Regions from separate parts of the Microvirgula sp. AG722 genome, predicted to be linked through region 1. Evidence: predicted binding sites of a transcription regulator. Region 1 holds the regulator's gene; each other region holds the start of a gene.
What was found. The regulator FNR, encoded in region 1, switches genes on or off when oxygen is low (the NO sensors DNR and NnrR bind a similar motif). The targets are predictions, from matches to a motif close to TTGATNNNNATCAA.

Region 1 (9,996 bases):
CAGCGGCAGAGCGGCCGCGGCGGCAAAGTCGAGGCTGGCCGGCATCGGGCCGACCAGGCGTTCATCGACCAGCTGGAACTCGGCGTTGCAGCCGGGACGGGTGATGTCGCCGGCGTAGTAGACCCGGTCGCCGGGTTTGAACAGCGTGACATCGCGGCCGACGGCATCGACCACGCCGGCTGCATCCCAGCCAAGCACGCGCGGCGTGCTTTCCTGTTGTGCTTTTGGCGCGCGCACCTTGGTATCGACCGGATTGACGGCAATGGCGCGCACGGCGACGCGCAGGTCATTCGGTCCCGGTTCCGGCAGTGGCAACTCGATATCGAGCAGCGACTCGGCGTGGTCGATGGGCAGGTAGCGGTACAGGCCGACGGCTTTCATGGTGGTGTCTCCAGGCGATGACGATGAGTGATGCCGGAAGTGTAGTCGGCGGTGGATTCGCCGATTAGACTGCCCAATGTGGAAACTTTGTCCGTCAGGATGAACAATGACGCCGGAATTCGACCGGATGGCAGTCTTTGTGCAGGTGGTGGAAAGCGGCAGCTTTACTGCTGCGGCGCAGGCGCTCGGCCTGCCCAAATCCACGGTCAGTCAGCAACTGGCCAGGCTGGAAGCCTCGCTGGGTGTGCGGCTGTTGCAGCGGAGTACGCGCAAGCTGAGTCTGACTGCCGCCGGGCAGCTGTATGTCGGCCACTGCCAGCGCATGGTCGAAGCCGGTCGTGCCGCCGATGCGGCCGTTTCCCGGCTGCGCGATGCGCCGGCCGGCCAGTTGCGCATTACTGCGCCGGAGGCCTCCGGCGCGCTGCTGTTCGCCGGGCTGGTGCCGGCATTTCGCCGCCGCTACCCGCTGATCAGCGTCGACATGCTGGTGACCGATGCCCATCTCGACCTGATCGGCGAGCGCATCGATCTGGCGTTTCGTACCGGGCGGCTGGCGGATTCGAGCTTTGTCAGCCGGCATGTCGGCGAGGTGCGCCGTGCTCTGGTGGCGGCCCCGGACTATGTGGCGCACGCCGGCCTGCCGGTTTCACCGGCCGATCTCGCCGCTCATGCCTGTCTGGTTCATCATCCGGCCCCGGACTGGCCGCTGACGGGGGCGGATGGCCTGCAGCGGGTCGTGCCGTCGCCGGGCATGCGCAGCAGCAGCCTGATGTATCTGCAGCAGGCTGCCGTTCATGGTGCCGGCATTGCCATGCTGCCGGCGTTCATGTGCCGGTGCGAGCTGGCCAGCGGGCAACTGGTCGAACTGCTGGCAGCGTATCCGCCGTTGCCGAACCAGTATTTCGCTGTCTATCCGACCCGCACCCACGTGTCGGCCGCGCTGCGCGCCTTCCTGGATTTTGTCGGAACATGGGGGCTGGCCGAGCGGCTGGCAGCCGTCGATAAATGAAAATGGCAGACCGGAGGTCTGCCATGGGGCGGATCGCAAACTGCCGGAAATGATTACCGGACGTGCGGTGCCAGCGTGTGCAGCATCTGCGCCAGCACCTTCGGGTTGGCGGCGACCACGTCACCGGATTCCAGCCAGCCCTGCTCGCCGAACACGTCGGTGACAATGGCGCCGGCTTCCTGGGCGATCAGGCTGCCTGCGGCGATGTCCCACGATTTCAGGTTCAGTTCCCAGTAGCCGTCCACGCGGCCGCTGGCGACATAGCACAGGTCGAGCGCGGCCGAGCCTTCGCGGCGCACGCCGGCGGTCTTGCGGATCATGTCGGCGAACATGGCCAGGTACTGGTCCAGATAGCTGACGTCGGTGTACGGGAAGCCGGTGGAGATCAGGCTGTCGGCCAGGCTGATGCGCTTGCTGACGCGGATGCGGCGATCATTGAGGAAAGCGCCGCCGCCTTTGCTGGCGGTGAACAGGTCGTTGCGGTTCGGATCATAGACCACGGCCTGCTGGATCTGGCCCTTGTGCGCGAGGGCGATGGATACGCAATACTGCGGATAGCCGTGCAGGAAGTTGGTGGTGCCGTCCAGCGGATCGATGATCCACAGGTATTCGGCGTCGGACAGCGAGGCCCCGCCCGATTCCTCGGCTAGAATGGCGTGCTTGGGGTAGGCATCCCGGATCATGTCGATGATGGCCGCTTCGGCCGCACGGTCGACGTCGCTGACGAAGTCGTTGTGCTGTTTCTGCTCGGCGCGGATCAGGTCGAGGTTGTTCGACGCGCGTTGAATGATGTTGGCGGCGCGACGCGCGGCCTTGACCGCGATGGTCAGCATCGGATGCATGGGAGCCTCTCTGGCAAAGGGGGCGCGCCGCGAATTCTTGCCGCCGCGCGTCTGGATAGTCCGGGTTTAAGGAACGATAAAGACCCGGACAGTTGGATGTTCCGGGCCTTTTGATGGCCGGAATTTTAACGCAGTTTTCTCAATGTCGAAACCCGAAGTCCCTGATTTTTTGCGTAATGTGCGCGTCGTTCTGGCGCGTCCTTCCCATCCCGGCAATATCGGCGCCGCCGCGCGCGCGATGAAGACCATGGGCGTGACCCGCCTGTATCTGGTCGAGCCAAAGCGTTTTCCCGATGCCGAGGCGACCACGCTGGCATCCGGCGCGGCCGATGTGCTGGAGAACGCCGTGGTGACCGGCACGCTCGATGCCGCGCTGGAAGGCGTGTCCATCGCCTGTGCGCTGACCAGCCGCAAGCGCGAGCTGACCACGCCGCTGGCCGCGCCGCGCGACGCCTGTGCCGAGCTGCTGGCGGCGGCCCGCGACGGGGTCGAGGTTGCACTGGTGTTCGGCAACGAAACCTACGGACTGTCGATCGACGAGGTCGCGCGCTGCAACCGGCTGGTCACCATTGCCGGCAACCCGGACTATTTTTCGCTGAACCTCGGCCAGGCGGTACAGGTCATGTGCTATGAGCTGTTCAGCCAGTTGGCATTTCCGCTTGATCATTTGCGGGCCAATGCCGAACTGGCCAGTCATGAAGAGGTCGAAGGGTTCTATGGTCATCTCGACCGGGTGCTCGACGGTATCGGTTTCTATGACCGGCGCAATGGCGAACGGCTGATGCGCCGCTTGCGCACCCTGTATGACCGCGCCAGCCTGGAGCGGCAGGAGATCGATATCCTGCGCGGCATGCTGAAGCAGATCGAACGCCGCTGCGGGCCGGACCCGTACCGACACGACTGAGTCGCGTGAACTGCGCCGCCGATCCCCGCCTGCTGCCGTTGCTGGCCTCGTTGCGCGAACCGGCGGTGCGGGCACTGGCGTCACTGCTGCTCGGGCCGTCGCCGTGGGACAGCGGTGTCGAGTTCGACCGGGCCCTGCTGGCCGGACCGCGGGCTGCCGAACGGCTGCTGGCACTGGACCGCCGCCCTGCCGTATTGCTGGACTGGCTGGCGGCCCGGCGCACCGGGCGCCTTGGCGCCCATGCCGAGGCGCTGCTGGCCTTCTGGCTGGCACAGCGGAGTGCGCAGCTTGAACTGGTGGCGGCCAACCGCGCGGTGCGGGTCGAGGCGCATACCCTTGGTGAGTTCGATTTCCTGCTGCGGCTGGACGGACGGCCGCTCCATGTCGAAATGGCGTGCAAGTTCTATCTGGAAGTCGCGCCGCAGTGCTGGGTCGGGACCGACCTGCGCGATGCGCTGGCGCTGAAACGTGCGCAACTGGTGCGCCAGCTGGCGCTGGCCGGCGATGCGCGTGCGGCGGCGACCCTCCCGCCCGGTTTCGCCGGCTGCCCGGCCTTTACCGTGTTGCGCGGGCAATTGTTCCGGCCGGCCGGCAGCGGCGAACCGGTGCACTGGTGGCGGCATCAGGGGGAGGCCTGGCCGGCACGGGCGGCCGACAGCCGCTATCTGCACCTGCTCCGGCTCGACTGGCTGTCCCCGGCCCGGGCTGGCCGGGCCGACGTGCAGACCGCCGCCGAGCTGCAGGCGCGGCTGGCGGGCAGGAGAGAGGCGCTGATGGTGGCGGAAATGCAGGCCGTCGGCGATGACGACTGGCAGGAAGTGTCGCGCGGCTTCGTGGTGCCGGCGCACTGGCCGGAGCCCGGCCGGCTGGCCACCCTGATGGCGCGCATCGCGGCGCTGGATGGCGGGGAGAAGGAATGATGAAGCAGCTGCTGATCCTGTGGGCCGGTCAGACCGGGCGCAACCTGCAGCTGGCGCGGGCCGCGGCGGCGGCGGCCAGTGAGGCGGGCGAGGGGGAGATCGACGTGCGGCTGCTGCCGGCGCAGCAGGCCGGCATCGACGATCTGCTGGCCTGTCACGGCCTGATTGTCGCCACGCCGGAAAATTTCGGCTACATGGCCGGCACGCTGAAGGATTTTTTCGATCGCACGTTCTACCCGGCCCAGGGGCGGGTGGAAGGATTGCCGTATGCGATCCTGATCTGTGCCGGCAATGACGGCAGCGGGGCGCGAGTCGCGATCGAACGCATTGCGCGCGGCTATCCGCTGACGCCGGCCTGCGAGCCGCTGATCGTGCATGGGGAGCCCGACCAGGCCGCGCTGGAGCGCGCGGCCGAGGTCGGTGCGACGCTGGCGCTCGGCCTGTCGCTGGGACTGTTCTGAACCGGGTTCAGGTGGTGGCAATCGGCATGCTCTGCTGGCAGCCGCCGACCAGGGTCTTCAGGTTCTCCGGCTGAATCAGCTGGATGTGCTTGTGTTCGACAATGATCCAGCCCTGGGCCTGGAATTTCGACAGCGTGCGGCTGACGGTTTCCAGCTTCAGACCGAGGAAGGAACCGATTTCCTCACGGCTCATGCGCAGGATGAAATCGTTGGCGGCGAAGCCGCGGGCGGAGAAGCGCTGGGACAGGTTGAGCAGGAAGGCGGCCAGACGTTCTTCCGCCTTCATGTTGCCGAGCAGCAGCATGACCGACTGGTCACGGACGATTTCACGGCTCATCAACCGGAAGAAATGATGCTGCAGGGTCGGGATGTCACGACCGAGACTGGTCATGCGCGAGAACGGCAGTTCACAGACCTCGGCATCCTCGAGCGCGATTGCATCACAGCCGTGCAGGCTGCTGGAGACGCCATCCAGGCCCAGCAGCTCGCCGGACATCTGGAAACCGGTGACCTGCTCGCGGCCGTCATGGCTGGAAATGCAGGTCTTGAAAAAGCCGGTCCGGATGGCGAACATGGACTTGAACGCCTCGCCGGCGCGGAACAGGTACTCGCCGCGCTTCAGGCGCCGACTCTGCCGGATCACGGCGTCGAGCTGGCTCATCTCCTCGCGATTGAGTCCGATGGGCAGGCACAATTCGCGAAGACTGCAGTTCGAGCAGGAGATCTTCAGCGTGTGGGCAGTAAGCGGATTGTGTTCGGCCATGATGATCCGTTCAGGTTGTTATCATGCCAGGCTTGACGACTATCAAAGGCGCCCCTGCACGATTCAGGCAAAGTGGTTCACTGCCTGAGAGGTTTATCCATTTATGACGACAGCAATTCACGACAACGTGGCTCCCGCCCAGTTCATTTTCGACCGAGAGTTGATCGAACGCCTCGACGGCAGCGGTCCTCGCTACACCTCGTATCCGACGGCAGACCGTTTTACCACCGAATTCAACGGCGTAGATTATCGCCACTGCCTTGAGCAAAGGCAAATCGGCGCCAGCGCCAAGCCAGTATCATTATACGCTCATATACCGTTCTGTAATACAGTCTGCTACTACTGCGCCTGTAACAAGGTCATTACCAAGGACAAGACGCGTGCGGATACCTATCTGGGTTATCTCGAACGCGAGCTGGCGCTGCATGCCGAAGGGCTGGGGCCGCGCCAGGACCTGATCCAGCTGCACTTCGGCGGCGGCACGCCGACCTTCCTGTCCGACGAGCAGATGCAGCGGCTGATGGACGCGATCCGTCGCCATTTCAACCTGTTGCCCACTGGCGAATACTCGATCGAGATCGATCCGCGCAAGGTCAGCGCCGACACGGTGCGGCTGCTGGCGACCCAGGGCTTCAACCGCATGTCGGTCGGGGTGCAGGATTTTGATCTGCAGGTGCAGAAGGCCGTCAACCGGGTACAGAGTGTCGAGGAGACGCTGACGGTCATCGACGCCGCGCGGTCGTCCGGCTTCAAGTCGGTCAGCCTCGATCTGATCTACGGCCTGCCGCACCAGACCGTCGACTCGGTCCGGCGTACGCTGGAGACGGTGCTCAGCATCCGTCCGGACCGGCTGGCGCTGTACAACTACGCCCACCTGCCGACGGTCTTCATGCCGCAGCGGCGCATCAACGAAGCGGATCTGCCGTCGGCCGAGGTCAAGCTCGACATCCTGCAGATGGCGGTGCAGATGCTGACCGATGCCGGTTACGAATTCATCGGCATGGACCACTTCGCCCTGCCGGACGACGATCTGGCCGTGGCCCTGCGCCAGGGACGGCTGCAACGGAACTTCCAGGGCTACTCGACCCATGCCGACCATGATCTGGTGTCCATCGGGACCTCGGCCATCGGCAAGGTCGGCGCCAGCTATCACCAGAACGCAAAAGACCTCGAACAGTATTATGCGATGCTGGACGAAGGTCGGCTGCCGATCGTCCGCGGTCTGCTGCTGAGTGCCGACGACCTGCTGCGCCGGGCAATCATTCAGGCGCTGATGTGCCGCTTCTCGCTGTCGATGGAAGCGATGGGCGAGGGTTTCGGCATCGACTTCAAGCAGTATTTCGCGCCGGAAATGGCCCGGCTGGCCGAATACGAGGCTGACGGACTGGTCGAGCTGGATGACGAGTGGATCGCCGTGACGCCGCAGGGGCGTTTCCTGATCCGCACCATTGCCATGGTGTTCGACCGCTATCTGCGCGAGAAACAGACCCACGCCCGCTACTCGAAGACGATCTGAGCCGCTGACGCCGTATCAATGGTGTGCGTACAGCTGCCTCAGGTAAATCGCTGTGCTCTGCTGTTCGAACCGGACCGTATTGACCAGGCTGGTGCGCGCAGAGGTCCACATGCCCTGAGCCTGGAAGACCCGGACGTCCTCGTACGGCAGCTTGTGCAGCGTGAACGACTTCCAGAGGTACTCGGGTGAAACGGTTCCCTTGCCGGCCACGACAGTCTTGCCCAGCCGGTTTGCGACAACCTGGGCGACGGATGACATGCTGTTGCCCTGGCCTGCGTGACACGACCCCAGCAACACGGTGTCCGTGTCGGCGTCGAGCAGCGGGCGGATACGTCTGGCCAGTTGGGGGGCGCGCAACAGCTTGTTTGCGGCGATCGTCACATGGGGTGAGCCATGGATGCCGACTGTCTGTACGCCCGGCCCCTTGTTCCAGACTCTCAGTGACATGTCAAAATCGGGGTTTTTCCGCAGATGTCTGCCCAACCGCCATGCGCCGAAACCGATGGCGCCCAGGACCAGGCTAACCAGACTCGCGGCGACCCCCAGGCCGTAGGATACCCTTCCCAGCGTTGCTGCCTGTCCAGGGCTTGAGCCGGCCAGCAGATTGGAGGCCGCGCCGGTAGCGACGGAGATGATCGCCAGCGCCAGCCCCAGACTGGCCAGTATGGATGCCGTGCCAAAGGTGGCAATGGAGAGGACCAGACTGACCAGGCCGAGGGCGATTCCGGTGTTGGAAATCGCTGAATAACCGGAAGGATCACGATTGTTGACCGGGTCGCCCAGACAGAATGCATAGGGATTGATGCCTCCCGTCCCGAACGGGCTCAATGGGTCCGGTTGCAGGACGCGCTGAATCATCGGGTCGTAGCTGCGTACACCATTACCCATATGGTAGTAATTTTTGTTGCCGACATAGTCTGAAAGCATGCCATGCAGGCCGAGCCGTGGACGCTTTTTCCAGATTCTGACGGCTTGCGCTGCTGCCCTGGCCGCTGCCGGAGACGGGGGACGTGATGGCATGGCGTTTCCTCCTCGTGGAGTTCCTGGCCGCACATCAATTCGCGGTCGATGGACTGGTGTCTGAACGTTTCCTTCTTCCTGCATAGTAAGGGCTGGTCTGGCGCCGGTTGCAATTCCCGACGAATGGGCTGGCGCTGTCCTCAGACCGACGGTGGCCGGACGTGGTCCGGGTGCGAGGGGCAATCGGCCTGGTGGTCGCTGACCACGCCGACTGCCTGCAGGTACGCCTGGATGACCGTGCTGCCGACGAAATTCATGCCGGCTTTTTTCAGCGCCTTGCTGATCCGGTCAGACAGCGGGGTCGAGGCTGGCGCGTCGGTGTAGCGGGTGAAACGGCTGACGACCGGCTGCCGGTCCACGTGCGACCACAGCCAGTCGGAAAACGAACCGTGCTCGGCCTGCATGGCGACGAAGACCCGTGCATTGCGGCGGGCGCTGACCACCTTGAGCCGGTTGCGCACGATGCCCGGGTCCTGCAGTGCGGCCTCCAGCTCCTCGTCGCTCATCGCGGCGACCCGCTGCGGGTCGAACTGATGGAAGCGGCGGCGGTAACCGTCGCGCTTGCGCAGGATGGTGATCCACGACAGACCGGCCTGGGCGCCTTCCAGGATCAGCATTTCGAACAGCTTGCGGTCATCGTGGACCGGGCGCCCCCATTCCTCGTCGTGATAGGCGATATACAGCGGGTCGGTCCCGCACCACGGGCAGCGCTCACCGGTCATGCCGTTCTCCATCGGTTCAGGGTTCGTCGCCCGGCCGGGCGAGGTCGAAGGCTTCACCCTCGCCGATCCGGCGGCGCAGCACGTTCAGGTAGACGTTCGGGTCCGGCATGCTGCCGTTGCGCTGGGCCAGCCAGATCATCTCCGCCAGACCGTCCATCGCCGCATGCTGGGCATCGTGACGGGTGCCGAGCCGGGCCGCGAGGCGGTCGACCAGATCGCGGACGCCGGCGGGCTGATCGATCGACACCTGCTCCTCGATCGACAGATGCATCATCATGTGCAGGAACGGGTTGGTTTCGCCGCCCTCCGGACGCCAGTCGCGGTCGAGGTAGCGGTCGGGGTCGGCCAGCATCGGCTGGTATTCGGGGTGTTCCAGTTCGATGGCCAGCGCGATCCGTTCGAGGTCGGTCAGCGGCTGTCCGGCATGATGCTTCTGCCAGGTATCGAACAGGAAACGGCGGGCTTCGTCACGGCTGGGATTGAACATGCAGCGGCCAGGGGATAACTTGAGTAGATTGGTAGGGATTATACCCTGTGACCCATTGCCAAGGAGCAGCGATGCCGAGTGTCCATGATTTTTCCGCCGTGCGTCTCGACGGCAGCGAGCAGAAACTGTCCGACTATGCGGGCCAGGTCCTGCTGATCGTCAACACCGCCAGCGAGTGCGGTTTTACCCCGCAATACGCTGGCCTGCAGGCGCTGCAAGAGCGTTTCCATGACCGCCGGTTCAGCGTGCTCGGCTTTCCATGCAACCAGTTCGGCGGACAGGAGCCGGGCAACGAGGCGGAAATCGGCCAGTTCTGCACCACCCGCTTCGGGGTGAGTTTTCCGATGTTTGCCAGGGTCGATGTCAATGGCGCGCAGGCGCATCCGCTGTACGCCTACCTGACGCACGAGAAGCCCGGCGTGCTGAACACCGAGCGCATCAAGTGGAATTTCACCAAGTTTCTGGTCGACCCGCAGGGCGCGGTGGTCGATCGCTATGCGCCTGCGACCAGGCCGGCAGCGCTTGTCGACGCCATCGAGCGCCTGCTGCCGCGCTCAGACCAGAGTGCCTGGCAGTTGTGAGAGGCTGCTGTGCCAGGATAGGGAGCGCGGCAGCCCGCTGGTGAACTGGAGACCCCGCACGTTGAGTTCAAACAGGGACCCGGCAGCGGTCTCGGCATGGAATGCCGCATTGCTCTGGCCAGATGACACCGGCACCGATGCCGGGGCAGACCGCGTTCTGAATGGCGCGTGCCGGGGGGGTAATCTGTGGAAATGCTGCGAGACCCACTGCCGCGTGGTGCTGAACCTTTCTGACAGCATGGACACCGTTCGTGCGGGTCTGCGCCGCAAGTGCTGCAGTGCCGCGAGATTCGCCTGTCTCAGTTGTATCTTGTGGAGGGCGACCATCGCCTTGATGCCATGAACCGCCGTGGCAAAACCGATGGTGTTGCCGATGGCGACCAGGATATT
Region 2 (9,996 bases), on a different contig from region 1:
CATGATGGTGACAATAAAATGAATGGTATATGAATAAAGAAATGGGCAGGGGGTATGTGAGAATAATGATTCTCGTATTTTCAGTCTGTTTTAACTATTGAGTGGTTATTTTATGGAAACATACGACCGGACTGGATGCGGCTGGCCCGGAAACAGAATGAAGGAAAACGGATGCGCGTCCTGCTGGTGGAAGACGACCGGATGATCGGCGAAAGCGTCGAGGAAGGGTTGCGCGGTGAGGGCTATGCCGTGGACTGGGCCCGGGATGGCATCAGCGCCGACATCGCCCTGCGTACCACCCGTTATGACCTGGTGCTGCTCGATCTGGGCTTGCCCGGCCGGCAGGGGCTGGGCGTGCTGGCCGATCACCGCCGCGCGGGCGGGGATACGCCGGTGCTGATCGTGACCGCGCGCGATGCCACGGCCGACCGGGTGCAGGGACTGGACGCTGGCGCCGATGACTACCTGGTCAAACCCTATGATCTCGATGAACTGTTTGCCCGCATTCGCGCGCTGCTGCGGCGGCGATCCGGGCGCAGCAGTCCGGAAATCCGCCTGCGCGGGCTGACGCTGAATCCGGCCACGCACGAGGCCAGCCTCGACGGTACGCCGCTCAGCCTGTCGCGGCGCGAATTCTCGCTGCTGCTGGCCCTGCTCGATCCGCCGGGTACGGTGCAATCCCGCGCCAGACTGGAAGAGAAAATGTATGGCTGGGGTGAGGAAGTCGAAAGCAACACCATCGAAGTCTATATCCATGCGCTGCGCAAAAAACTCGGCAGCGACTTCATCAGGAATGTGCGCGGCGTCGGCTACAAGGTGCCGGGTGACGCATGAGGTCGATACGGCGGCAACTGCTGGTCTGGCTGCTGGGCGGGGTGCTGGTGTCGACGCTGATAGCCGGTGCGATGATGTTCATCAAGGTACGCGAGGAAACCGGCGAGCTGTTTGACGACCAGTTGCGCCTGATCGCCACCTCGCTGCCGACCCGCATTGTGGTTCAGCACCAGGCGGAGGAAGAGGATGACGAGCTCAACGACGACATCTCGGTGCAGATCTGGGATCTCGACGGCAAGCTGGTCTATTCGGCCAATGCCGGACCGGGCCTGCCGAAGCCGGCGTTTCGCAAGGAAGGGCACCATTCGGTGTCCTCGGCCAGCGGCCGCTGGCAGGTCTTTACCGAGATCCGGCGCGGGCACCTGATTCAGGTCGCACGGGCCAGCCGCGACCGCGACCGGCTGGCGATGAAACTGGCACTGCGTTCGCTGCTGCCGTTCATGGTGCTGATTCCGCTGCTGGGCCTGTTCATCCTGCTGGTGGTGTCGCGCGGGCTGCGGCCGCTGGCCCAGCTGGCCCGGGCCGTAGGACGGCAATCCCCGTCGGCGCTCAAACCATTGCCCCTGGCACACGTGCCGCCCGAGATTCGCCCGGTGGTGCTGGCGCTGAACGACCTGCTGGCGCGACTGGAGCAGGCGATGAGCGCACAGCGCAGCTTCGTGGCCGATGCCGCACATGAGCTGCGCACACCGCTGACGGCACTGAAACTGCAGCTGCAACTGGCCGAGCGGGCCGGTGACGACGTCCAGCGTGCCGAGGCGTTCGCCCGGCTCGGCCAGCGTCTGGACCGGGCTTCGCACCTGGTGCGCCAGTTGCTGACACTGGCGCGGCATGAACCGCAGATGGGGTTGCCGCAACGGGCGCCGGTCGATCTGGTCGCACTGGCCGGACAGGTCATTGCCGACTATGACGATCTGGCGCGCGAACAGGGCATTGACCTCGGCCTGAATGCGGGCGACGACATCGGGCTGGAACCGGGCAACGGCGACAGCCTTGCCATCCTGCTGGACAACCTGGTCCGCAACGCGCTGGCGCACACGCCGGCCGGCGGGCGCGTTGATGTGGTACTGGCGCGTGATGGTGGCCATGCCGCACTGCGGGTCATCGACACCGGGCCCGGCATTCCGCCAGCGGCGCGGCTGCGGGTGTTCGATCGTTTTTATCGCTGTGGCGATCGCGGCAACACCGGCAGCGGGCTGGGGCTGGCCATCGTCAAGAGCATTGCCGATGCGCACGGTGCCCGGGTGACGCTGGCCGACAATCCGGGCGCGGCCAGCGGGCTGATGGTCAGCGTGCGCTTTGGTGCCGGGACCGGCGGCTAGCGCGGCGGGATTCGCACGCTGTCATCGTCGAAATCGCCGCGTTCTGCCTGACGGTGACAGGCGACACAGTTGGCGGCGCTGCCGACGCCCTTGCGCCGGAACACATCGGGACGGATTTCATCGTGCTTGTGGCGGAACCAGACCGTGCTGGTGATCCGCAGCGGCGGGCTGGCCGGATTTTCCGCATACTTGCGCCGGTATTTCGGATTGGTATTTTCCGCCGACCACAGCACCAGAAAGGCGGTGATCTCATCGCGGGTAGCCGCGTCGAGGCTGGCGTTCTCGCCGAAATGACGGTCCAGTCCGCCCATCATCCGCCGCCAGGACGCCGCCGGCAGCATGCCCGGCGGGTAGGCCATGTGGCAGCTCGCACATTCGGCCCGGTAACTGGCATTCGGCGGCACCTGACGGTAGCGGTGCCTGCCCTCGCGGTCATGGTTGTCGGCCAGTGCCGGCAGGGTCAGCAGGGTCAGCAGGCAGGTCAGCAGCAGTGGGGATCTCATGGTGGTTTTCCTTATTTGACGCTGATCAGCCAGGCGATGAAGTCAGCCTTTTCCGCCGCCGTACATTCGCGGGCATGGACATCGTCACAATTGCGCCGGAACCATTTTTCCACTTTCTTCGCATCGGTCAGGCGTTCGGGGTTGGCCACCGGCGCCAGTGGCCGGATGGGCCGGAATGCCCGCGTTTCGCCGGGCTGGCGCGGGTCGCGACCATGGCAGGTGGCGCAACTGACCTGCTTGCCGTCGCGCGGAACCCGGCGCAGGAAGAACGCCTGCCCGCGCTCCGCCGAGGCGGCAAAGGCCGGGTCCGGGCGTCTGGCCTCGGTCTGGTAATGCTGCAGCAGGGCGGAGGGCGTCGCGGCCACGGCCGGAACGACGACAAACAGGGACAGGGCCAGCAGGATCGGTGTGGACAGGCGGGTCATCATGGCAGTCCCTCTCACGATTCGGCCGACGGCGTGGACGGCGTGGCTGCCGGGCGGGAGACCGTGCGCCGGCGGCCGGGGCCGAACAGCGTCGTCAGCGCCAGCGGCCGGCGCCAGCCGAACAGCAGGACGACATGCAGACCGGCCAGTGCGAGCGTGGCATTGGCGAGAAACTCGTGCAGTTCCTCAAGGCTGCCGGAAGCAATCAGACCGGCGTCCCGCTCATCGCCGTCCGCGTCATCGCCATCACTGGCGTGGGCGGCCGGAACGGCCTGCGCCGCCGCAAGGCCGATGGCCCGGGCGTTGTCGATCATCAGCACGCCGCTGACCGAAGTCCCGATGATGCCGAGCACCAGGGCCAGCACCAGGACCCGGCTGGCGGTGGTGGCATTGCGGGCGCGCAGGGTGGCGCGGCGCGGGATCAGCGGCGAGAAGCCGGCGGCGCCGGAAAGGCTGACAAGCAGACGGACGACCAGCAGCGCGATCAGCGCATAGCCGGTCCAGACGTGCAGCAGTTCTCCGTCGTCGCCGGTCAGGTAGGCGACCAGGAAGACAATGACCAGAGACCAGTGCAGCAGACGGAAGCGGGTGAAGGGAAGCATGGCGGCAAACTCCTGATTGAGATGCCGCCACCATACGAAACCGAAAATTAAACCGGTGTTAGAAGCCCGCGCCTAGCGTTCGGTGTGCTGGTCGATACTCGTGTCGCGCACCATCAGGACCGGGACCGGGCTGGTACAGGCGATCTTGTCGGCATCGCTGCCGAGCACGGCGCGCGAGACGCCACGACGACCGTGGCTGCCGATGACGATCATGTCGGCCGGCCAGGCACGCGCCTCTTCGACAATGGTTGCCGCCACCGTGTGATGGACGTGGTTGTACAGGTAGGCTTCGACCTTGAGCCCGCGCGCGGTGACTTTCTGCTTGGCGTCGTCGAGCAACTGCTTGCCTTCCTCGATCAGCTGGGCGACGAAGTCGTTGATGGTCTCGGTCATGCCGTCCAGTCCCACTACCGTCACGTGCGGATCGACGATATGCACGATGCGGATGGTGGCATCGAGACGGGCGGCGAGATCCATGGCGGCGTCAAGGCCGCGCTCGGCAGTGGAACTGCCGTCGATGGGAACGAGGATGCGGGTGTACATGAGGCTCTCCTGGCTGTGTCACCAATCCGTGGTGCCGACAAAGGCTGTTCGCCCGATCGCGGAACATGCTGACAAGCGAACGCTCACTTCCAGCATAGAGGGCGATCCGGCGCGACGGATTGATGCGGATCAGCTCAGGGCGTGTCCGATCCTGCTAGTCGTTTGCCCGCTTCAGATCGCGGCGATATTCGAGCTCGGCGCGGGCATGCGCCTCATTGATCTGCTTCTGCGTCTTGATGTGCGTGGCAGGAGAGACCCGCCGGGTATTGATGTCGCACTGACGGCGAGACCATTCGGTGGGGGAGATCCATTGACTTTTCATGCGCACTCCTCTCAGGAGAACCATTGAGCCGCCGGCGCCGACGGGCCGGCTTCCGTGCGGCACGCTTCAGTGTACGCATATCCACTGGTGCGTGTGGCGGGAAATGTCCCTGCCGCACAGGATGCCGCCCGAACGGGGCTGACATATGGTTACCTGGATGAATATTTTGTGACACAGGCATGGAATGGACAACACAATATGGTAAATTACCTTGACGTAATTGCGTGATGCCGCCGATCCGGCCGCAAGCCGCCATGGCGTGTTGTGACCGGAGCGGGGGCGCCATTGCCTGCGAACCGGTGTGTTTTCTTTTTTTCCGAGATTGCCACCTTGAAGATATCCACCCGTTTGTACACGCTGTCCGGCCTGGGCATGCTTGGCCTGATCGTCATGGCGCTGGCCGCGTTTTTCCTGTTTTTCACCATTCAGTCCGAAGTCGACAACAATGACCGTGTCATTCTTCCGTCGGCCGAGGCCATCAACCGGATCGGCGAGGACTTTGCCGGCAGTCGCCGCGACGTGCTGCTGCACATCCTGGCCGAGCCGGGCGGCAAGCAGAAATACAAAACCGAATTCGAACAGGCCAAACAGAAAATCCTGGCCGGGGTACAGCACTACCGCAGCGAGCTGGCCTCGGATGACCAGGATCGCGCCAATATCGACGCGGTCAGTGATGCCCTGACCCAGTACTATGCGCAGGTGCCGGAAGTGCTGGCCCTGTCCGAACAGGGCAATTTCGAACTGGCGCGCCGCTACTCGATCGAGAAAGTGACGCCGCTGTCGGTTCGCACTGCCGCCACCCTGCAGCATGCCAGTGACTACAACAAGCAACTGCTCGGCAGCTCGATTTCCCGCCTGCACGACACCATCGCCGCCGGCAAGGGGGCGCTGCTGGCCGTGGCACTGGCTGTCGGCGGGCTGCTGCTGGCCGGCGGACTGTGGACGACACGCCAGATCAACCGGCCGATATCGGCGCTGCGCGACGGCCTGACGGCGCTGTCGACCGACCTGGACTTCACCCGCCGCTTCCAGCGCACGCAGCGCGATGAAATCGGTGATGCCTATCATTCGCTGAACGGACTGCTGGATACCCTGCAGACCAGCTTCCGCCAGTTGCACGCGCTCGGGCTGAACGTCAGTACCGCCGCGCAGTCGGTGTCGACCGCCTCGCAGCAGATGACCCAGGCGTCGCAACAGGTCAGCGAGTCGTCATCGAGCATGTCGGCGGCGGTCGAGCAGGTCACGGTCAGCATCGCGCAGGTCGCCGACCGGGCGGTCAGCGCCAATGACAGCAGCCGCAAGGCAGGCGACGAAGCGAACGCCGGCGGCAATGAAATCGGCGACACCATTGCCACCTTTGCCGAAACCGCGACCACCATCCAGCAGGCGGCAAGCAAGATCGAGCAGTTGAAAGACCATACGGTCAGCATCGGCGAAGTGATCAACGTGATCCAGGACATTGCCGACCAGACCAACCTGCTGGCACTGAATGCGGCCATCGAAGCGGCGCGCGCCGGCGAACAGGGCCGCGGCTTTGCCGTGGTGGCGGACGAGGTGCGCAAGCTGGCCGAGCGGACCTCGCTGTCGACCCAGGAAATCACCCGCACCGTGCAGACCATCCAGCACGAGGCCGGCGACACGGTCGATACCATGCAGTCGGTGGTGTCCCAGGTCAGCCAGGGCATGGACAAGGCCGGGCAGGCTACCGATGCGATCAAGCGCATCATCGGCAGCACCGAAAACACCGTGCTGCAGGTCGGGGAAATCACCAGCTCGATGCGCGAGCAGTCGCAGGCCAGCAACAATATTGCCCAGCAGATCGAACGCATCGCACAGATGACCGAAGAGAGTCATGCCGGGGCCTCGTCCACCGCAGAGTCGGCGTATCAGCTGCAGGAGCAGGCGAGGGAAATGCAGAAGACGCTGGAAGCGTTCCGCGTCTGAACTACCGGCCGAGCGTCAGCCGGTTGCGGCCGGCATTCTTCGACTGGTACATCGCATGGTCGGCCCGCCGGACCCAGTCGTAATCGTCGTCCAGGTGCGCCGCATAGGGCACCAGGCCGGCGCTGACCGTGCAGCCCCAGAGCGTATTGTCGACCGTCTGCAGTGCGCGGACGCGCTCGACAATGCGCCGGGTCAGTGCCAGTGCGCCGGCCTCGTCGACCCGGTTGATGATGATGACGAACTCCTCGCCGCCATAGCGGGCGATGATGTCTTCCTGGCGCAGATGGTTTTCCAGCAGGCGGGAGAAGTTCCGCAGCACGGTGTCGCCGACCTGGTGACCATGCGTGTCATTGATGTGCTTGAAGAAGTCGAGATCCAGCAGCAACAGGCTCGCGCCATGCCCGCCCCGCCGGCAATCGTCGAGCACCTGCTTGAGCAGCGACTCGAAATGGCGGCGGTTGTACAGGCCGGTCAGTCCGTCACGCTGGCTGATGGCCTCGAATTCGCGTGACTGCCGCGCGAGTTTTTTCGCAATGTCGTAAGTGCTCTTGCCCAGTACCAGTGTGTACAGGAACAGCAGCGGCAGGCAGGACAGCGCTTCCGCTATGCTGGTCTGCGGCGCCAGCCTGACGCCTAGCAGGGCGGCACCGGCCAGCATGCCGGCCAGCGCACTGACCAGCCCGTACAGGAACAGGCGGACACCACCCGAGGCGATATTGTTCATGCACATCATGGCGATGATGACCGTGGACGGCATGATGTTGCCGCGCATGGCCACCACCCAGAATCCGGCCAGGCCGATGTCGATCAGCAGGTTCCGGTATTCGGCCGCAAACGGGGAGCGGGAGCGCAACGCCCACTGGCAGGCGAGGTGTGGCCACGCATACCCGTTGAGCAGCAGCAGGACCCACAGTGCCGGTGACGCATCCAGCCCGGCCATGGTCGTGGCCACGCAGAGAAAGCCGACACCAAGGCCGAGAGTGCGCAGGCGATGGATCCGCCTGACAAAGCGGATGCCTTTTCCCGGTGAAAAACCGGCTTCTCTCGGGGGGCTGTCGGGGTGTCCTGTTGACGCTGGCATGAATGGTTCGTGGTGCCTGTTCTTTGACGCAGGCAGGAACATAGCATGTCCGGACACGCCATTTCGCGCATCTTTTGATTTGTCATATGCCGAAAACATTCCGGCATGGCTGCCGTCCTGTCCGGGGCGTGATGTTGCATTCAGAAATTGGAGTGATAACTATAGGAATATTCTGACTTTATGAAGAATTTGCTGAGCCGATAGTCTGGCAATTCTCCAGACGGAATGCCATGACATGTACTATCACCACCAGCGCACGTTTCTGAACCGCGGCGACCTCATCAGGGTCGCCTGCTCGCAGGCGCGCAAAATCTGGCTGCTGGATGACGTCGATTACGCGGATCTGGAAGCCGGCCTGGTACGGAGGATGAACGGCGGGCGCCATCCGCTGCGCGTGGTCCAGTTCACCGTGGCCGCCAGAGGCTACTGGAACCTGCTGATCGAGGCGGGGGAGCCCCGCTTTCCGGTCAGCTATTCGCTGGAACTGTTCGGGCGCGATGGCCGGCGGCAGGCAATGAAAAACCCGCCTGGCGGCGGGTTCTCGGCACATTTCGACCCTAGCGGGCGGCATCTGCCTTTTGCAGGATGTCGTACAGCTGGTCCTTGAGCCTGAGTTTTTCCTTCTTCAGCGATTCCAGGGCCTCACGGCTGCCCGGTTCGATCTTCGCCTCGATATTCTTGATCTGCTGGTCCATTTCGTTGTGCTTGTCGAACAGCTTTTCAAAATGACCATTTTCGCTTTTGAGCCGGGAAATCAGTTCTCTGTACTCTGGAAACATGGGTTCTCCTTTATTTGCCGACGGGGACTTTTATCTGTTTGTCCCAGTCTGGTCAGTCGCATGGACAAGCGTCAATGCAATCTACCGGGCCCGTTGATGCAGGTCAATCGACTTCCCGGCCGTCGGCACGGCTCACTTCATCAGCGTCGCCATCTGGGTGAACAGCCAGTACAGGCTGCCCGACAGCACGATGGCGGCCGGCATGGTCAGCACCCAGGCCAGCATCAGGTTGCGGATGGTGCACATCTGCAGACCGGACTTGTTGGCGGCCATGGTGCCGGCGATGCCGGACGACAGCACATGGGTGGTCGACACCGGCAGGCCGTACATGTCGGCCGCGCCGATGGTCATCATGGCGACCAGCTCGGCCGACGCGCCTTGCGCATAGGTCAGGTGCGACTTTCCGATCTTCTCGCCGACGGTGACCACGATCCGCTTCCAGCCGACCATGGTGCCAAGCCCCAGCGCGATGGCGACCGCCACCTTCACCCACGACGGAATGAAGCGGATGCTGTTGTCGATCTGTTTCTTGATGGCGGCCAGCCGCTCGCTGGTCACCGCGTCGAAATGCACGGTCTTGTCCTTCTGCAGCAGACGGATCGCTTCCGAGGTCAGGTACATGTCGTTGCGCAGTGCCGAACTGGCCTCGGTCGGCACCGATGCCAGCGAGCCGTAGGCCTTGACCTGCTGGCCGATGCTGCCGATCACGGCGGCCAGGGCCGGGCCCAGCTCGGCGTGCGACTGCTTGGACTCGACGAAATCGGCCAGCACCTTGCGGGCATCGGGCGTCGCCGGCGGGGTGACCGACAGCGACTGCTGGGTATTGCGGGCCAGCACCACGAACTGCTCGACCTGGCCTGCCGGGATGCTGCGGTTCAGCGCATAGGCCATCGGCAGCGTGCCGACCAGAATCAGCATGATCAGGCCCATGCCCTTCTGGCCGTCATTGGAACCGTGCGCGAACGACACGCCGGTACAGGTCAGGATCAGCAGGCCGCGAATCCACAGCGGCGGCGGTGTCTTGCTCTTCGGTTCTTCATACAGCGCCTTGTTCCTGACCCACTTGCGCAGCACCAGCAACAGCAGCGCGGCACAGCCGAAGCCGACCAGCGGCGACAGCAGCAGCGAGTAGCCGACCTTGGTGGCCTGGGCCCAGTCGATGCCGTTGGCGCCATCGCGGCCGTGCATCAGCGCATTGGCGATGCCGACGCCGATGATCGAACCGATCAGCGTGTGCGACGACGAGGCCGGCAGGCCGAACCACCAGGTGCCGAGATTCCACAGGATGGCGGCAATCAGCAGCGCGAACACCATGGCGAAGCCCGAACTGGAGCCGACCTGCAGGATCAGTTCGACCGGCAGCAGGGAAATGATGCCGTAGGCCACCGCCCCGCTGGACAGCAGCACGCCGAGGAAATTGAAGAAACCTGACCAGACCACCGCGACATTCGGCGAGAGCGAATGGGTATAGATCACCGTGGCGACGGCATTGGCCGTGTCATGGAAGCCGTTGACGAATTCGAAACCCAGTGCGATCAGCAGCGCCAGGCCGAGCGCCAGATAGGGTAACCATGAAGTGACTTTCACCCCGGTCTCGTTCATGTCGGCCACCACGTTGTAACCGGTGAACAGCAGACCGCC
Region 3 (9,996 bases), on a different contig from region 1:
GGCGGACAGTGCGGGTAGCGTTCGGCAATCCGTGCCATGGTCACGTCCGGCATGCTGATGACCGGGATCGACAGATGCGGCTGCAGGTCGCCAAGGTAGGCATGCGCGGTATTGCACGGAATGGCGATCATCGCCGCACCGCCGGCCTCCAGCCGCTTGCAGGCGGCATACAGCGCGATCGACGGGTCCGGCCCGCGGCCGAGGATGTGCGCGGTCCGGTCCGGAATCTGCGGATTGTGTTCGACCAGCAGCCGCACGTGTTCCTGGTCGCGCTGCGCCCGTGTCAGCCTGACCAGCTTGTCCATGAAATCCACCGTCGCCGCCGGTCCGACGCCGCCGACGATACCGACCTTGACCGGCTCACCGGCCGGCACGGCATCGCGCTCCAGCGCATGGTCAGCATAGACCCGGTTGCTGTCGATCAGCCGGATGCCGCGGGCGGCCAGTCGTTCGGCCAGCAGCGCCACTTCGGTCGAGGCGGCGAGGATGACCCCGACCCCGTCAGCCTGCAGACTGCGGCAGGCCTGCATCACGGCTTCCAGCGCGGCATCGTCGAGGTAGCCGGCCTTGAGCCCGCGCGGGCCGTAGATCGCCTCCATCAGCCCGGCCTGGGCGTCGGCGGACGGGTAATGCAGCGGATGGCGCGCGCCGAGATGGCTTTCGAGCAGGCCGGCACGGCGCACGTAGTCGCAGGTCAGCACGCCAAGCGGCGTGCCGGCCGGCAGCTCGCGTTCGAGATGGTCGGTGACTGCCGTCATCAGGTTGACGATCGGCAGCGCGGTTTCGGCCTGGATGTCGTCGAGGAAGGTATGGCAGATGAACGACGGCAACAGCACCCGGTCGACACCCTGGCTCTCGAAGTGCCGGACGATGTTGAATACGTAGAACTTGCTCTCGCGCGGATCGGCCTCGCCCCGGGCCACGGCGTCGCCTTCGCTCAATGGCTGCTGCTCCAGCAGCACGTCAGGCTGGGCCTCGCCCTGGCGCGCCGCGCGCTGGACCAGCTTGAACAGCACGTCGGCGCCTGCCAGCGCACCGACCCCGCCGACGATGCCGAAGCGGCGCTGCCCGACCCTCTTGTCAACCGAATTCATTCCACCCTCACTCGCTGCGCGCCGGCCCATCCGGCGTCATGCGTCATGATGCAGACGGAAACGCGTCCGGCGATGCGTATTCAGATGCCGGGTATGCGTGGAATGAATAAGTGCCCATGCAGCCCCCGAATCCTGCGTCCGGTCGGGCCACACGGGGGGCGCGGACTCAGTCCGGCAGGTCGCGACCGCTCAGGTGCTGCCACAGCCGCACCAGCGCCGGCTTGCGATTGTTCAGGTCGCAATACAGGCGGATGCCGAGCGGCAATTGCCAGCGCTGGCCGCCAGCGCGGACCAGCCGGCCCTCGGCCAGTTCCTGGCTGACCACCATTTCCGGCAGCCAGGCCATGCCCAGCCCCTGCAGCACCAGCTCCTTGGCCTGGTCGGACATGTCCGACTCATAGCGTCGCAGCAGGGCATACGGCTGGCCGGCGTGGTCCAGCAGGTACTGCACGGCGCGACGCAGGTAGGCGCCGGTCGCAAACGAGATCAGCGGTACCGGCACCTGACGGGTCCCCGGCAGCGCGTAACGCGGCCGACCGTCGAGGCCCGGCGCCGACACCGGCAACAGTACGGTGTCGCCCAGCGGCAGGAACGCGTAGCGCGTCTCGTCCAGCAGCACCGGCAGCTCGGTATGGTGATAGCACAGCAGCAGGTCGGCCGAGCCGTCCGACAGGGCCTTGATCGCCTTGTTGATGCTGGCGGTCACCGCCCGCACGCTGATGTCGCTGTAGTCCTGCCGTACCGTCTGCAGCCACGACGGCACGAAATTCACCGACAGTGAATGCCCGGCAATGACCCTCAATGAATGTGCGTCCGGATTGACCTCGCCGCGCAGCATGCTGCGCGTCTCCAGCAGCCGGCGCAGGAAGTGCTCGGCATTGTCACGGAACAGCACGCCTTCCGGCGTCAGCGTCAGTGGCAGGCCGCGACGCTCGATCAGCGGTACGCCGACCCAGTGTTCCAGCGCCTGAATGTGACGACTGAGCGACGGCTGCGAGATGTGCCGTTCCTCCGCCGCGCGTGAAAAGCTGCGGGAAGACGCCACACTCAGGAAATCCTCGATCCAGCGGATGTCCATAATTCGTTCGCTCACCACTCGTCAATGTTGAAAACGCGTCACTGTGCCGCATCGCTGGCCAGCGCGCATCGGGAAATCGAATATCTTTCGTCGATATACTGCATAAGTGATTGCTGATTTACATGATCCATCTCAATAAAATTCCGGATCGCCTCAACTAGCCTAAGATTTTCCACGAGGCATTACATCAGGATGGACACTCAGACTAGCGCCGCCCCACTGACCAATGACGTGGTCGACCCCTATTACGAAGGTGTGCCCGATTACATGGTCGACGTCTATGACTGGGCCTATGTCAATCCGGTCCAGGTCGATCGGCTCGACCACAACCTTGTGGTTCGCGTCCTGCTGTTCGGCAACGACCAGCGCCTGATGCGGGCCTATCTGAACGAGATCCGCCCCGGCATGCGCGTCTGGCAGGTCGCCCATGTCTACGGCGATCTGGTGACCCGCGTCGCCGACAAGGTCGGTCCGCAGGGCAGCTTCCACCTGACCGACATCACGCCGGCACAGGTCGAGCACGCCGAACGCAAGCTGGCCGGCCGGCCATGGGCGCAAGTGTATCGTGCCGACGCCGCCCATTTCGACGGACATGGTGAATATGACCTGATCTGCAGCTTCTTTTTGCTGCATGAAGTGCCGGAAGACAAGAAGCGCGAAATCGTCGACCACATGCTGGCGCGGGTGCCGGTCGGTGGCAAGGCGGTGTTCGTCGACTACCACCGGCCGTCGATGTGGCAGCCGATCCGCTGGATCCTGAAGGTGGTCAACGCCTGGCTGGAACCGTTCGCCAACGCGGTGTGGAAGCACGAACTCAGCCATTACGCGACCCATGCCGACCGTTTCGACTGGAACAAGCGCACCTTCTTCGGCGGCGTGTACCAGTGCACGGTGGTCACCCACAAGGCCGCCCCGGACGCCTGATTCCTCCTGCCGCCGGCCACCCGGCCGGCGGCAATCCGCCTTCCCGCCTTCCGTCACTGCCCGCCCGGCGTCATGCCGGCACCTTGACGCGAATCAATGAGCATTTTCCGCTTGTCCATCAGCATGTCATCGTCAATGGAATGACTGTCATGCCCTCGCACCCCATGGACATGACGCCAGCCCGGCCGGCGCCATTCCAGGTCACGGTTTTCCCCTCTTTCTCCAACCTGCAACAGAAAGAAGAACCATGAAAGCGAGACGGTTCCCCCGCTGGATTCTCCCGGCGCTGGCGCTGCTGCCACTGGTGGTCGGGCAGGCTTACGCCGCCGACGACGGCCTGCACAAGAATGCCAATCCCAAAGCACCGAAGATGACCGAGGCCGAATTCACCAAGGCCAGGCAGATCTATTTCGAACGCTGCGCCGGCTGTCACGGCGTGCTGCGCAAGGGCGCTACCGGCAAGCCGCTGACACCGGACATCACCCTGGAGCGCGGCAGCGAGTATCTGAAGACCTTCATCAAGTACGGCAGCCCGGCCGGCATGCCGAACTGGGGCACGTCCGGCGACTTCACCGACGAGGAAGTCGACCTGATGGCGCGCTACGTCCAGCAGGAACCGCCGACACCGCCGGAGTACTCGCTGGCGGACATGGAGAAGAGCTACAAGGAACTCGTTCCGGTCAGCAAGCGTCCGACCCGGAAGATGAACAAGCTGAACCTCGACAACCTGTTCTCGGTCACCCTGCGCGACGCGGGTGAGGTTGCGCTGATCGACGGCGACAGCAAGAAGATCATCAACATCATCAAGACCGGCTACGCCGTCCACATTTCGCGCATGTCGGCCTCGGGACGCTACCTGTTCGTGATCGGCCGCGACGCCAAGATCGACCTGATCGACCTGTGGATGCCGGTGCCTGACCGGGTTGCGGAAGTCAAGGTCGGCCTGGAAGCGCGTTCGGTCGAAACCTCCAAGTTCAAGGGCTACGAAGACAAGTACGCGATCGCCGGCACCTACTGGCCGCCGCAGTACGTCATCATGGAAGGCAGCACGCTGAAGCCGCTGAAAATCGTGTCGACCCGCGGGATGACGGTCGATGGCGAATATCACCCCGAGCCGCGCGTGGCCTCCATCGCCGCCAGCCACTACCGCCCCGAGTTCGTGGTCAATGCCAAGGAAACCGGCAAGATCATGATGGTCGACTACACCGACCTGAAGAACCTGAAAACCACCACCATCGACTCGGCCAAGTTCCTGCATGACGGCGGTTTCGACTCCACCGGCCGCTACTTCCTGGTTGCCGCCAACGCGTCGAACAAGGTCGCCGTGGTCGATACCAAGGAAGACAAGCTGGCCGCACTGGTCGACGTCGGCAAGACGCCGCACCCGGGTCGCGGCGCGAACTTCGTCCATCCGAAATTCGGTCCGGTCTGGGCCACCAGCCATCTCGGCGACGACACGATCAGCCTGATCGGTACCGATCCGGTCAAGCACAAGGCCAGTGCCTGGAAGGTGGTCGAGACGCTGAAGGGCCAGGGTGGCGGTTCGCTGTTCATCAAGACCAATCCGAAGTCGAAGAACCTGTGGGTCGACACCCCGCTGAACCCGGACGCGAAGCTGAACCAGTCGGTGGCCGTGTTCGATATCAGCAAGCTGCAGAGCGGCTATGAAGTACTGCCGATCGTCGAGTGGGCCCAGTTGAAGGGCGCCGGTGCCAAGCGCGTGGTGCAGGCCGAGTACAACCAGGCCGGCGACGAAGTGTGGTTCTCGGTCTGGGGCACCAAGGACCAGGAGTCCGCACTGGTCGTGGTCGATGACAAGACCCGCAAGCTGAAGGCCGTGATCAAGGATCCGAAGCTGATCACGCCGACCGGCAAGTTCAACGTCCACAATACCCAGCACGACGTGTATTGATCCGATGGCGGGCAGGGAGCCCTTCCCTGCCCGCCTGTTTTTGTCCGCCAACCGGAGTTCCACCATGCACAACCTTATCGTGACCGCTTTCGCCTTCGGCGCCCTGCTCGTCAGCGGCGCCGCCCAGGCCAACGAAGCCCTGGCCAAGAGCAAGAACTGCATGTCTTGCCACACCGTCGACAAGAAACTGGTCGGTCCGGCGTACAAGGACATCGCCACAAAATACAAGGGCAAGAACATGGAAGCCCAGATGGTGCAGTCGATCATCAAGGGCAGCAGCGGCAAGTGGGGTCCGATCCCGATGCCGGCCAACAATGTGTCCGAAGGCGATGCCAGGACGCTGGCCAAATGGATCCTGTCGCTGTAAACCGGTGCCGGCTCGCCGGCATGGCGCTGTTCGCCATGCTGGTCTCGGCACCGGCCTTCGCCACCGACCCGCCCTCGCCACAGCGCCAGCGCCAGCTCGCGCACTGGCTGCGCGACGACTGCGGCGCCTGCCACGGCATGACGCGCCAGGGCGGGCTCGGCTCGCCGCTGACCGCCGCCGCCCTGGCGGACAAGCCGGCGTCGGGTCTGGTGGCCACGCTGCTTGACGGGCGTCCCGGCACGGCAATGCCGCCGTGGCGACCGTTTCTGACTGAAGACGAGGCCGTATGGCTGATCGAACGATTGCAGCGCGGCGATCCTCTCGCCGTGCCCTGATTCCCGCGCTTGCGCTGGCCTGCCTGAGCGCACTGGCCGGTTGCAGCACCGCCCCGGCCGCACGCGGTACCGGCGACCTGGGCCTGATCATCGAACGGGCGACCGGCCGCGCCCAGATTGTCGATACCACGCAGCATCAGCGCCTGGCCACCGTCAGCGGGCTGGGCGACCTGTCGCACGCGTCGGTAGTGTTCTCGCGCGACACCCGCTATGCGTATGTGTTCGGCCGTGATGGCGGTCTGACGCGCATCGATCTGCTGTCGGCCCGCATCACCCATCGCGTGGTGCAGGCCGGCAATTCCATTGGCGGCGCCATCAGCCAGGATGGCCGCATCGTGGCCGCGCAGAACTACGAACCGGGCGGCATCCGCCTGTTCGATGCCGCCACGCTGAAGCCGCTGGCGGACATCCCGGCCATCGGCGCGGACGGCCGCCGCTCGAAGGTGGTCGGTCTGGTCGACCTGCCCGGCCAGCGCTTCGCCGCCAGCCTGTTCGAGTCGGGAGAGATCTGGCTGATCGACGCCAGCGACCCCGCGCACCCGAAAGTGGACAAACTCGCCGCCGGCAAGCAGCCGTACGATGCACTGGTCACGCCGGACGGGCGCCATTATCTGGCCGGCCTGTACGGCGAGGACGGGCTGGCCCGGGTCGATCTGTGGCAGGACCCGCCGGCGGTACGCAAGGTCATGTCCGGCTATGGCCGGGGAGAAACGCCGCTGCCGGTGTACAAGATGCCGCACCTGCGCGGCTGGGCCATCGCCCAGGGCGAAGCCTGGCTGCCGGCCATCGGCCGCCATGAAGTGCTGGTCGCCGACACCCGCGACGGCTGGAAGGAAAACGCCCGCGTCGCGGTCGCCGGCCAGCCGGTCTTCGTCATGGCGCGTCCGGACGGCCGCCAGGTCTGGGTCAATTTCGCCTTCCCCGACAATGACACCCTGCAGGTCATCGATACCCGGAGCCGGCGTGTGGTCCGCACGCTGAAACCGTGCCGGGGCGTGCTGCACATGGAGTTCACGCCGAAGGGCGAGGAAATCTGGTTCTCGTGCCGCGACGACAATCGGGTCGAGGTCTACCGTACCGACACGCTGACCCCGGTCGCCTCGCTGCCGGCCGACAACCCGAGCGGCGTGTTCTTCACCCCGCGCGCCTACCGCTTCGGCATGTAGCGCCCATGTCCGATGATCGCGCCCTGTTCGACACGCTGCAGCGCGATTTTCCGCTGCAGTCCCGCCCGTATCATGTCGCCGCCGCGGCCTGTGGTCTCGACGAGGCGGACCTGCTGGCCCGGCTGGCGGCCGGGCTGCAGTCCGGCCGCATCAGCCGCATCGGCGCGGTATTCGCGCCGAACGTGATCGGCGCCAGCACACTGGCCGCGCTGGCCGTGCCGCCCGATGCACTGGACGAGATGGCCGCGCGGGTCAATGCCTGTCCGCTGGTCAACCACAACTATGCCCGCCATGGTCATGCCTGCAACCTGTGGTTCGTGCTGACCGGCCGCGACCGGGGGCAGCTCGATGCCGCGCTGGACGATATTGCCATCGCGACCGGTCTCCCGCCGCTCGACCTGCCGCTGGAGCGCGAGTACCACATCGATCTCGGTTTCGCCCTCGACGGCCCGCAACGGCAGCGAACGCCCCGGACACCGGTGGCGCGACCGGTACTCGATGCAGCGGACTGGCGGCTGATCGCCGCGCTGGAGCGCGGCCTGCCACTGGTGGCGCAGCCATACGAGGCACTGGCGGCCATGGCCGGCCTGAGTCCCGGGCAGGTTGGCGAACGGCTGCGCACCTGGTGCGACAGCGGCGTGATCCGTCGCTTCGGCGTGGTGCTGCGCCACCGCGAATTCGGCTACCGCAGCAATGCCATGTGCGTCTGGGACGTACCGGACACCGACGTCGACGCCATCGGCAAGCGCCTCGCCGCCCACCCGGCGGTAAACCTGTGCTACCGGCGACCGCGCCGGCCCGGCTGGCCGTACAACCTGTTCGCCATGATCCACGCCCGTTCCAGCCAGGCAATGGCGGACGATATCGCCGGCGTGGTCCGCCATGCCGGTCTGGCCCCCCATCCCCGGTTGGTGCTGCCCAGCACCACCTGCTACCGCCAGCGCGGCGCACGCTATGCCTGCGAGGAGTCCCCATGCGACACAACGACGCCAGCCTGATGCCGCTCGACGACACCGACCGCCTGATCATCAACCGGCTGCAGGACGGTTTTCCGCTGGTTTCACGCCCGTATGCGGCAGCGGCAGCCGCACTGGGGCTGGACGAAGACACGCTGCTGGCGCGGCTCGATGCGCTGCTGGCGCGCGGCGTGCTGACCCGCTTCGGCCCGCTGTTCCAGATCGAGCGCGCCGGCGGCCGTTTCGTGCTGTGCGCGTGTCATGCACCGGCAGAACGGTTCGACGCCATTGTCGACGCCATCAACGCGTTCCCGGAAGTTGCGCACAATTACGCGCGCGAACACCACCTGAACCTGTGGTTCGTGGTTGCCATCGAGTTCGCCGGCACACTGGACGATACCCTGGCCCGGATCGCTGCCGCGGCCGGCGTGCCGGTGCTGCCGTTCCCGAAACAGCGCGAATTCATCGTCCATCTGCGGCTGGAAGCCTGAGATCCGGACCGGGCCCGACCGCCGCCATTGATCTGCGTTAAGGCGCCGGCCCCCCGGTCATTTTTATGCTGTCAGCACAATGCCACGCAAGGGAAACGACATGCTCGACCCGCTGGACCGGGCGCTGATACGCGCCACGCAGTCGGGGTTGCCGCTGGTGCCGGAACCCTACCTTGCCCTCGCCAGCGCGCTCGGCACCACCGAGGCCGATATCATCGCCCGGCTGGCAGCCATGCGCGAAGACGGCCTGCTGCGGCGCATCGCCGCGGTACCGAACCACTATGCGCTCGGCTATCTCGCCAATGGCATGACGGTCTGGAACGTCGACGACGCAGAGGCCGATGCACTCGGCGCGGAAGTGGCCCGGCTGCCCTTCGTCAGCCACTGCTACCTGCGCCCGCGCCGTCTGCCGGACTGGCCGTACAACCTGTTCGCCATGGTCCATGCCCACGACCGCGTCGAAGCGGCGGCCCTCGGCGATCGCATCGCCGCCGTACTCGGCGCCGCCTGCCATGGACGCGATGTGCTCTATTCGACCCGAATCCTGAAAAAAACCGGCCTGCGCCTGACCGGGGAGTAATGTCATGTTCCGTCTGTCCCGATTCATGGAAGCACTGCGCGACAACGGTCCCATTGCCACCCCGCGGCGGCCGCGCGGCCCGGTGGTGATCTGGAACCTGATCCGCCGCTGCAACCTGACCTGCAAGCACTGCTATTCGACCTCGGCCGACACCGACTTTGCCGGTGAGCTGTCCACGGCCGAGGTATTCACCGTCCTCGACCAGTTGCATGCCGCCGGCGTGCCGGCGGTGATCCTGTCCGGCGGCGAGCCGCTGCTGCGGCCGGACCTGTTCGCTATCGCCCGCCGGGCCAAGGCGCTCGGCCTGCATGTGTCGGTGTCCAGCAACGGTACCCTGCTCGACCCTGCCATCGCCCGCGAACTGGCCGATTGCGGCGTCGACTACTACGGCGTCAGCCTCGACGGACTGAAGCCGGTGCACGACGTGTTCCGCCAGCGTGCCGGTGCCTTCGACGACGCCCTGGCCGGTATCCGCATCGCCCGCGACGCCGGCCTGCGCGTCGGCGTGCGCATGACCCTGACCGAATCCAATGCCGCCGATCTGCCGGCGCTGGTCGCCCTGACCGAGGACGAGGGGCTGGACAAGTTCTACCTGTCCCACTTCAACTACGCCGGACGCGGTCGCAAGCACCAGCGCCAGGATGCCCGCCACGTCGCCACCCGTCAGGCGATGGACTGGCTGTTCGCCCATGTCTGGTCGCGCGCGCGGCAGGAACGCGCCGGCGATTTCGTGACCGGCAACAACGATGCCGACGGCGTCTACCTGCTGCACTGGGTCGCCCGGCGCTTCCCGCACCGCGTCGACGACCTGCGCGCCCGGCTGCTGCAGTGGGGCGGCAACGCCACCGGCATCGGCGTCGCCAATATCGACAATCTCGGCAACGTCCATCCGGACACCATGTGGTGGCAGGTCGGGCTGGGCAATGTGCGCGAACGGCCGTTCGGCGAGATCTGGGCCGACCGCAGCCATCCGCTGATGGACGGGCTGAAATCGCGGCCGCGACCGCTGGAGGGCCGCTGCGCGGGCTGTGCGCACCGCGAGATCTGCAATGGCAATACCCGGGTGCGCGCCTTCGCCGTCAGTGGCAACCCG

Region 2: DFO50_RS14735 (universal stress protein) is a predicted target of FNR. The motif match lies at 4,349-4,362, and genes of this name have one in related genera.
Region 3: DFO50_RS16885 (nitrite reductase) is a predicted target of FNR. The motif match lies at 3,180-3,193, and genes of this name have one in related genera.

What each region holds. Positions count from the first base shown of each region.
Region 1 covers NZ_QLTJ01000001.1:295,924-305,919, reverse strand. Annotated here, with positions in the region: gene DFO50_RS01385 (zinc-binding alcohol dehydrogenase family protein) at 1-381, opposite strand, end outside; gene DFO50_RS01380 (LysR family transcriptional regulator) at 488-1,390, shown strand; gene DFO50_RS01375 (inositol monophosphatase family protein) at 1,444-2,232, opposite strand; gene DFO50_RS01370 (RNA methyltransferase) at 2,375-3,136, shown strand; gene DFO50_RS01365 (DUF1853 family protein) at 3,142-4,056, shown strand; gene DFO50_RS01360 (flavodoxin family protein) at 4,053-4,517, shown strand; gene fnr (fumarate/nitrate reduction transcriptional regulator Fnr) at 4,525-5,280, opposite strand; gene hemN (oxygen-independent coproporphyrinogen III oxidase) at 5,384-6,796, shown strand; gene DFO50_RS01345 (RHS repeat-associated core domain-containing protein) at 6,812-7,816, opposite strand; gene DFO50_RS01340 (DNA-3-methyladenine glycosylase I) at 7,957-8,538, opposite strand; gene DFO50_RS01335 (DUF1841 family protein) at 8,555-9,025, opposite strand; gene DFO50_RS01330 (glutathione peroxidase) at 9,097-9,606, shown strand; gene DFO50_RS01325 (RHS repeat-associated core domain-containing protein) at 9,580-9,996, opposite strand, start outside.
Region 2 covers NZ_QLTJ01000013.1:58,391-68,386, forward strand. Annotated here, with positions in the region: gene DFO50_RS14710 (response regulator transcription factor) at 172-834, shown strand; gene DFO50_RS14715 (ATP-binding protein) at 831-2,156, shown strand; gene DFO50_RS14720 (diheme cytochrome c) at 2,153-2,659, opposite strand; gene DFO50_RS14725 (DUF1924 domain-containing protein) at 2,671-3,087, opposite strand; gene DFO50_RS14730 (cytochrome b/b6 domain-containing protein) at 3,099-3,686, opposite strand; gene DFO50_RS14735 (universal stress protein) at 3,759-4,229, opposite strand; gene DFO50_RS19225 (hypothetical protein) at 4,384-4,551, opposite strand; gene DFO50_RS14740 (methyl-accepting chemotaxis protein) at 4,882-6,495, shown strand; gene DFO50_RS14745 (diguanylate cyclase) at 6,497-7,576, opposite strand; gene DFO50_RS14750 (DUF1883 domain-containing protein) at 7,812-8,183, shown strand; gene DFO50_RS14755 (YdcH family protein) at 8,134-8,355, opposite strand; gene DFO50_RS14760 (inorganic phosphate transporter) at 8,488-9,996, opposite strand, start outside.
Region 3 covers NZ_QLTJ01000020.1:16,973-26,968, forward strand. Annotated here, with positions in the region: gene DFO50_RS16870 (aspartate/glutamate racemase family protein) at 1-1,094, opposite strand, end outside; gene DFO50_RS16875 (LysR substrate-binding domain-containing protein) at 1,261-2,187, opposite strand; gene rquA (rhodoquinone biosynthesis methyltransferase RquA) at 2,365-3,096, shown strand; gene DFO50_RS16885 (nitrite reductase) at 3,344-5,008, shown strand; gene DFO50_RS16890 (c-type cytochrome) at 5,073-5,375, shown strand; gene DFO50_RS16895 (cytochrome c) at 5,357-5,710, shown strand; gene DFO50_RS16900 (cytochrome D1 domain-containing protein) at 5,662-6,876, shown strand; gene DFO50_RS16905 (Lrp/AsnC family transcriptional regulator) at 6,882-7,874, shown strand; gene DFO50_RS16910 (AsnC family transcriptional regulator) at 7,850-8,323, shown strand; gene DFO50_RS16915 (AsnC family transcriptional regulator) at 8,424-8,903, shown strand; gene nirJ (heme d1 biosynthesis radical SAM protein NirJ) at 8,908-9,996, shown strand, end outside.